DNA from 2 places in the Arthrobacter sp. Y3221159 genome. Region 2 is predicted to be linked to the other one. Evidence: riboswitches for the same ligand, from Rfam matches in the RefSeq annotation. Region 2 holds a riboswitch; the other holds the start of a gene.

Region 1 (3,995 bases), on a different contig from region 2:
TGTAGGTGATGACCCCCGTCTTGACGTCGTCCTTGTTGGGCAGGCCGAGGTGTTCCTTCGGTGTCACGTAGCAGAGCATCGCCGTGCCGTAGCGGGCGATTTCCGTAGCGCCGATGGCTGAGGTGATGTGGTCGTAGCCGGGTGCCACGTCGGTAACCAGGGGACCCAGGGTGTAGAAGGGCGCACCCTTGCACAGCTCCTGCTGGCGCTCCACGTTTTCACGGACCAGGTGGAAGGGGATGTGCCCGGGACCTTCCACCATCACCTGGACGTCGTATTCCCAGGCCCGCAGGGTGAGTTCCGCGAGCGTGTCCAGCTCCGCGAACTGGGCGGCGTCGTTCGCGTCCGCCGTGGCGCCCGGCCTCAGCCCGTCCCCAAGGGAAAACGCGACGTCGTATTTGGCGAAGATTTCACACAGCTCGTCGAAGTGCGTGTAGAGGAAATTCTCCTGGTGGTGGGCCAGGCACCAGCCGGCCATGATGGAGCCGCCGCGCGACACGATGCCCGTGACCCGGTTTGCTGTCAGCGGCACGTAGCGCAGGAGGACGCCGGCGTGCACCGTCATGTAGTCCACGCCCTGCTCGCACTGCTCAATGACGGTGTCGCGGAAGATCTCCCAGGTCAGCTTGTTGGCTTCGCCATTGACCTTCTCCAGCGCCTGGTAGATGGGCACGGTACCGATCGGCACGGGGGAGTTCCGGATGATCCATTCCCGCGTGGTGTGGATGTCATCGCCGGTGGAGAGGTCCATCACGGTGTCCGCGCCCCACTGCGTGGCCCACTGCAGCTTGTCCACCTCTTCCGCGATGGAACTGGTGACAGCGGAGTTGCCGATGTTGGCGTTAATCTTCACCAGGAATGCCTTGCCGATGATCATCGGCTCCGACTCGGGGTGGTTGATGTTGCTGGGGATGATGGCGCGGCCCGCCGCCAGCTCGCTGCGGACCAGCTCCACGTCGCAGTTTTCGCGCAGGGCCACGAAGCGCATCTCAGGGGTGATGATGCCCTGCCTGGCATAGTGCATCTGGGTCACGGTCCGTCCCACGACGGCGCGGCGGGGCACCGGCTGCGCGCCCTTCCACTCGGCTGACGCGGCGCCGCGGCGGACAGCCGAGCGGCCGTCGTCGAGCAGGTTCCTGCCCCTGCCGCTGTACGCCTCGGTGTCTCCCCTCTCCGCGATCCATGCTGCCCGGAAAGGCGGCAGCCCCATTACCGGATCACTGCCCGGTCCGGCGGTCCGGTAGGTGCGGAAGGGCGGGTTCGCCTCTCCATTGGGGGACGGTTCCAGGGAGATTTCCGTCACCGGGACCCGGATGCCGGATTCGCCATCTTCGATGAAGGCCAGCGCATGCGATGCCAGTGACCGGGTGGCAGGTGCCCCTGGCTTTCCGTCCGGCAGTGCGCTCCCGGACTGGTTTTGGGCAGGGCTCCGCTGTTCATTTGGTGTACTCAAGGAATACTCACTTCCTTCGCCGGCATTACCCGGACAGGTTCGACGGTCGCAGGCTGCCTCAGCCCGATCTCAGCCCCTGCAGGGGCCCCCGTGTGGTCAGGAACGAAGCTACCACAGCCGCTTCGCAGATCCTTGCCACGACTGCCGGTGCTAGCATGACTGGCGGCGAAAAGGGAGTCCGATGCCGGAAATCATAGAATTCAGCGGCCCTGTGCTGACCGGGCCGGCCAGCGAACACCGGAGCCTGTGGTCCGTGGACGGGGTGCTGACGTTTATCCGCCCGCAGCAGGCTCCGGACCGGGTGCTGGACGGGTGGGTGCTGCCCGGCCTGGTGGATGCCCACTGCCATATCGGGCTGGGGCCGGAGGGTCCGGTGGATTCCGACACCGCGGCGGGCCAGGCCCGGGCGGACCTGGCTGCCGGAACGCTGCTGGTGCGTGATGCCGGCTCACCGGCCGACACCCGGTGGATGCAGGGCGGCCGGGACTTCCCGGTGCTGATCCGGGCCGGACGCCATGTGGCCCGCACACGCCGGTACCTCCGCGGCTTCGCGGACGAGGTGGAACCGGAGGACCTGGTGGAGGCCGTGCGCAAACAGGCCCGCGACGGCGACGGCTGGGTCAAGCTCGTCGGGGACTGGATCGACCGCGGAGCCGGCGACCTGGCACCCTCGTTTCCGGCCGGTGTCGTCCGTGACGCCGTCCGGGCCGTCCATGACGAGGGCGCCCGCGTTACTGCGCACTGCTTCGCCGAAGACACCCTTGACCAGATGCTGGATGCGGGCATTGACTGCATCGAGCACGCCACCGGGCTCCTGCCGCGGCACCTTCCCCGTTTTGCGGAACAGGGCGTGCCCATCGTCCCTACCCTGGTCAACATCGCCACGTTCCCCGACATTGCTGCGCAGGCACAGCACAAATTCCCGCGCTACGCGGCGCACATGATGGCCCTGTGGGAGCGGCGCCTGGAGCGGGTGGGTGAGGCTTACGACGCCGGCGTGAGGATTTACGCAGGTACCGACGCCGGCAGCGTCATCAGGCACGGCAGGATCGCCGACGAGATCCTTGCCCTGCACCAGGCAGGCCTGCCCATGGCGGCTGCGCTGGACGCTGCCTGCTGGGCGGCGCGGGAGTGGCTCGGAGCCGACGGCGTGGCTGAGGGGGCGCGTGCCGACGTCGTTCTCTGCCGCGAGGATCCGCGCACCCGGCCGGAAGCTGTCCGGGATCTTTCCCACGTGGTGCTGGGAGGCCGCATCATCACCCGCGGACCATAGAAAAGTACTTGGAATAAATTGAAGCTTCAAGTAATTTTAACTGTGACAGGCCGTTCCCTCAGTTCGGCCCCAGCACAGGGAGCACTCAATGACCGCAGAAGCCACCAGCCAGGATCTTCTTCCCGCCGACCTCACCATGGGCACCGTGATGCTCAAGGTCGGTGACATGAAGGTCATGACCGACTACTACCAGCGCGCCCTCGGCCTCGACGTCGTCGCCGAGCAGGACGGCGGCCTCTACCTCGGCCGCCGCCAGAAGCCGCTTGTCCACCTGGCACCCGCTCCCGGACTGAACCTTCCGGGCAGGGGGGAGGCCGGCCTCTTCCATACCGCGCTGTTGTTCGAGGACCAGGCCTCCCTTGCTGCAACCATCGCCACCGCCGCCCGCTTCGACCCGCATTCGTTCACCGGCAGCGCCGACCACCTCGTCAGCGAGGCCTTCTATTTCAATGACCCGGAAGGCAACGGCATTGAGCTGTACTGGGACCGGCCGCGCAGCAACTGGTCCTGGAATGGGACGGACGTGGTGATGGACAGCCTGGCACTGCCGCCGCAGCGTTACCTCGAGCAGCACCTCACGGAGGAATCCCTGGAAGCGCAGCACTCCACCGCGGCCGGCGTCGGCCACGTCCACCTCCAGGTGGGCGACGTGCAGTCCGCCCGCAACTTCTACGTTGGCATCCTCGGCTTCGAGAAGACCGCGGGGTGGCACGGGCAGGCCCTCTTTGTCTCTGCAGGCCGGTACCACCACCACATGGCCATGAACGTCTGGAACAGCCGGGGCGCCGGGCCCCGGAAGGACACGCTGGGCCTGGGTGAGGTGCTCATCGAAGTGCCCAACGGTGACGACGTCGGCGCGCTGGCTGACCGCCTAAAAGTCGCCGGGGTTCCGTCCCGCCACACCGGGGCCGAGCTGCGGTTCGAGGACCCGTGGCGCAACAACATCCGGGTGGCAGTACGCTGACGCCGGTGCCCCCGTACTAGGCTGAAACCGAAAGGCCGGTGCGGGTGACCGCCCCGTCCGCCGCATTTTCGACGGAAGGTTACCCCAATGGGCTTCACCGAGATCTTTGTCGCCACCCATGATGCAGCGCTCAAGCGCGCCGGTCTTTTGGACGAAGGCGGGGGAGCCCCCGCCGGCCAGGGGGTCCGAATCCCGGACATCACCGACTACGAGGTGGAACAGCTCGGGGACCTGGCCGGTACGGCCGTACACGCCGGGGGAGCAGACTACGAGCTGACCATGGTCGATGTCACCAGCGATTCCCT
Region 2 (3,995 bases):
CCTTGGTGCCGGACTCCAGGTCGCCGGCGCAGCGGGCTGTTACGGCAGGTTCGGCGATCTGGATGATGCCGGAACCGCCGTTGCCGTTTCCGTTCTTCCCGTTTCCGTTCTTCCCATTCCCATTGCGGGGGCTGCCGCCGTTGCCGTTGTCCTTTTGGGGCTTCGAGCCGGAGATGACGATGGCATCGAACTCCTGGCCCACATGGTTGACCAGCAGCGCGGCCTCCACGGTATCCAGCGCCATCCGCTCCATCCGGGACGCCAGCTGGTCCGAGCCGGCCATGATCTCGGGAAGCGTCGGCAGGGCCTGCCGCGCCCAGCCAGGAACGTTGCCGCCGTTACTGAGAGCCTCGCAGATCACCAGCACAAAGCGGTCCACCAGCCGGCGCAGGGGAGCGGTGGTGTGCGCGTAGGCCGCGCCGATGGCGGCCTGCACAGCAGCCTCCGGTACGCTGCCGTCAAAAGCGGTGTAGGAGGCTCCGCGGAACAGCATCCCCGCCGAGTGCATGATTGCCAGCTGCCGCGGTTCGGTGGGGTCCAGGCTGCGCAGGTACTCGCCGTAGCTGACCTCGCCGTCCCACGGTTTCCCCAGCACCTCCGTCTGGAGTTTGAAGTGGTTCAGGGAGCGTTCGTCCGGCGCGGGCATGGTCCGCAGGATGCCCACCTTGCCGTCCAGCATGAGCTGCGCGGCAGCCATGCCCGTCATGAGCGAAATCTGGGCGTTCCAGTCCTCCACGGGCAGCTGCGGCGCGGCGGCGATGCGGTATCCGCCGTCGGGGAGCTGGACGATCTCCTGCTCCGGCATGTTCAGGCTGGCGCCGTCACGGGCGCGTTCCAGCTCCACGCGCTTGAGGCCAACCTCTTTCAGCAGCTGCAGGACCGGGGATGCGGTACCGGTGTCAAGTTGGGCCTGCGCGCCCTTGTAGCTCAGCTTGGCGCGGCTGCGCATCCGTGCCCGTCTGACTGTGGCAGAGGTGACTTCGGCATTGCCGTCCAGGCGGAAGTCCCAGACGAAGGCCGGGCACTCCTGGCCAGGCAGCAGGCTCCCCGCCCCTTCGCTGATGACCTCCGGATGCAGCGGAATCCGGCCGTCGGGGGCGTAGAAGGTCTGCCCGCGGCGCCGCGTTTCCTGGTCCAGCGGTCCGCCCGGCTTCACGAAGGCCGGAACGTCGGCGATGGCGTACAACACGTGGTAGCCGTCGCCGTCGGCCTCTATGAACAGCGCCTGGTCCAGGTCCGTGGACGAGGCCGGATCGATGGTGATGAATTCGACCCCGGTCAGGTCGTGGGACGGAAGCTCCAGCGCGGCCACGGCCGCTTCGGCGTCCCGGACCGCGTGCTCAGGGTATGGCCCGGGCAGCTCCAGCTCGGTCCGCAGCGCGCCCAGGGCCTCTTCCAGCGCGTTGTTGTGCTCATGGACGTTGGGAGCCAGCCGATGGTGTGACACGAAAATCAGCCTAGCCCGAAGACCGCCGAATATGCAGGCCATTGGCGGGATAGAAGGCAGGGCCGTGTTGCCCCACCGGCAGGTCAGGACGCGGCAGCGTCCAAAACGGCCAGGAGTGAGGCCGCCGCCGCGGCGGGATCCGCCGCTTCGGTGATGGCCCGCACCACCACAATCCTCCGGGCTCCCGCTTCCACCACCTCGCTGATATTGGAGTGGTCGATGCCGCCGATGGCGAACCACGGCACCTCGTTGCCGGCTTTGGCCGCGGCTGCCGCAGCGTATTTCACCAGCTCCGGTCCCACGGCGGCCCGGCCCGGTTTGGTGGGGGTGGCCCAGACCGGCCCCACGCAGAAATAGTCCAATCCGGCAGGCCCTGCGGCGGCAACGAGTGCGGCATCAACCTGTTCCGGGGTGTGGCTGGAGAGTCCAATGGCGGCGTTGCCGTTCAGCAGGGTGCGTGCCGCGGGCAGGGGGAGGTCCTTTTGCCCGATGTGGAACACCGGCGCGCCGGACAACACCGCGACGTCGGCGCGGTCATTCACTGCCCACAGCCGGCCATGGCGCTGCGCAGCCTCCCTGAGGACGGCCAGCAGTTCCAGCTCCTCGGCAGCCTCGATGGTCTTGTCGCGGAGCTGGATAATGTCCACTCCGCCGGTGAAGGCGGCATCCACGAAATCCGCGAAGTCACCGCGGTCAGCGCGGGCGTCAGTACACAGATAGAGGCGGGCAGACTTGAGCCCTGCGGTTCCCTCGGCGGTGGTGAAGGCATCGGTTGCGGAGGCGCCGGCAGCGGCAGCGGAGTGGGACACATTCATGGCTGCAAGCCTAGTTCCTCTACACTTGCCTCGTACTGCGGGAGCCTGCGGCAGCTGTCATAAAGCGCCGGGCTGAGAGGGCGTCAGAGCCGACCGCTTGACCTGATCCGGGTAATTCCGGCGTAGGGAAGGAGACACATGGGCACCCCCAACACAGCACCCCCGCAGCCCCCCAACGGCACCATCAGGGCCGACGTCGCAGTCATCGGCGGCGGAGTGGTGGGCCACGCGATCGCCTGGGAAGCACAGCGCTCAGGCCGCAGCGTCGCGCTGATCGACGACGCCCCCGGCTCCGGCGCCAGCTGGGCGGCCGCCGGGATGCTCGCACCGGTGAGCGAGCTGCACTACCAGGAAGAGGACCTCCTGGACCTGATGCTGGCCTCTTCCGCCCGGTGGCCCGGCTTCATCGCGGACCTGGCCTGTGCGTCCGGGGAGAAAACCGGGTACCTGACGACGCCGACCCTCGCCGTGGGTGCCGACGCCGCCGACCGCCGGGCTTTGATGGACCTGCGCGCGGTCCAGCAGGCCAATGGCCTGGCTGTTGAGCCGTTGACCGTCCGCGAGGCGCGGCGGCGGGAACCTTTGCTCAGCCCCGCCATCGCGTGTGCCCTCGACACCCCCGCGGACCACCAGGTGGATCCCCGGCTCCTGGTGTCCTGCCTTCGCAACGCCCTCGCCGGGGAAGCCGCCGGCCGCGGCCCCGCAGTTGCGGGCGCAGCGGAAGGCTACGCGGTGCCGGACAGGGCCTTGGGCCTGCTGTGGGCTGATGGCACTGTTGCGGGAGCCCGGCTCGCCGGCGGCGGCACAGTGCTGGCCGGAGAAACCGTGGTGGCCAATGGACTGGATGCCGCTGCGCTGATGGACTTGCCCGCGGGCCTGCACCTGCCGCTGCGGCCGGTCTACGGGGACATCCTCCGCCTCGCCGTACCGCAGCACCTCCGGCCGCTGGTGACGGCCACCGTCCGCGGCCTGGTCCGCGGCGTGCCGGTGTACATCGTCCCCCGGGAGGACGGAACGGTGGTGATCGGAGCCACCCAGCGTGAGGATGCCCTCGCCGGGGCCGGTGCCGTACCCCCGCAAGCCCTCCGGTCCGCTGCCGGAACGGTGTCCGCAGGCGGCGTCTATCAGCTACTCCGGGACGCGCAGGTCCTGGTCCCGGCCGTGGCCGAGCTGGAATTGCTTGAATGTACGGCGCGGGCCCGGCCGGCGACCCCGGACAACGCCCCGCTGCTGGGCAGGGTGCCCGCCGCTCCGGGCTCCAACCCGGGCGGGCACATCGCCGGCCTGATCATGGCCACCGGATTCTTCCGGCACGGCGTCCTCCTGTCACCCGCAGCCGGCGCCATCTGCCGGGACCTGATGGACGGCACCGCGGACCCCCGCTGGAAAACGTTCGACCCTGGCCGCTTCTCCGGCCGCGAAACCTCCGCTGCAAGCGTCAACATCAAGGAGACAGCATGAATATCACCCTGAACGGAAACCACCATACGGTGGCTGAGGGGGCCTCCATCACCACCCTCATCAGCGAGGTCACCGGCCGTACCGTGGGGGCTGACGGCCAGGCCAAGGACGGGAACAGGCTGGGTGTCGCCGTGGCGCACAACGCACAGGTTGTTCCCCGGAGCCAATGGTTCGCCACGGCGCTCGCCGACGGTGACGACGTCGAGCTTGTCACGGCAGTGCAGGGAGGCTGACACGATGACCGAATCCGATACCCTGACCACCACGGCCGT

What was found. A riboswitch is a leader RNA that binds a small molecule or an ion and turns the genes downstream of it on or off. The one in region 2 is predicted to bind thiamine pyrophosphate.
Region 1: linked by a shared signal. The riboswitch ahead of thiC (phosphomethylpyrimidine synthase ThiC) and the one ahead of thiO (glycine oxidase ThiO) in region 2 are both predicted to bind thiamine pyrophosphate.

What each region holds. Positions count from the first base shown of each region.
Region 1 is NZ_JBNHFC010000008.1:16,740-20,734, reverse strand. It holds gene thiC (phosphomethylpyrimidine synthase ThiC) at 1-1,453, opposite strand, end outside; TPP riboswitch at 1,448-1,555, opposite strand; gene AC5RT3_RS09795 (amidohydrolase family protein) at 1,635-2,726, shown strand; gene AC5RT3_RS09790 (VOC family protein) at 2,815-3,690, shown strand; gene AC5RT3_RS09785 (hypothetical protein) at 3,778-3,995, shown strand, end outside.
Region 2 is NZ_JBNHFC010000001.1:447,624-451,618, forward strand. It holds gene AC5RT3_RS02120 (RNB domain-containing ribonuclease) at 1-1,447, opposite strand, end outside; gene thiE (thiamine phosphate synthase) at 1,531-2,262, opposite strand; TPP riboswitch at 2,290-2,408, shown strand; gene thiO (glycine oxidase ThiO) at 2,401-3,723, shown strand; gene thiS (sulfur carrier protein ThiS) at 3,720-3,956, shown strand; gene AC5RT3_RS02140 (thiazole synthase) at 3,961-3,995, shown strand, end outside.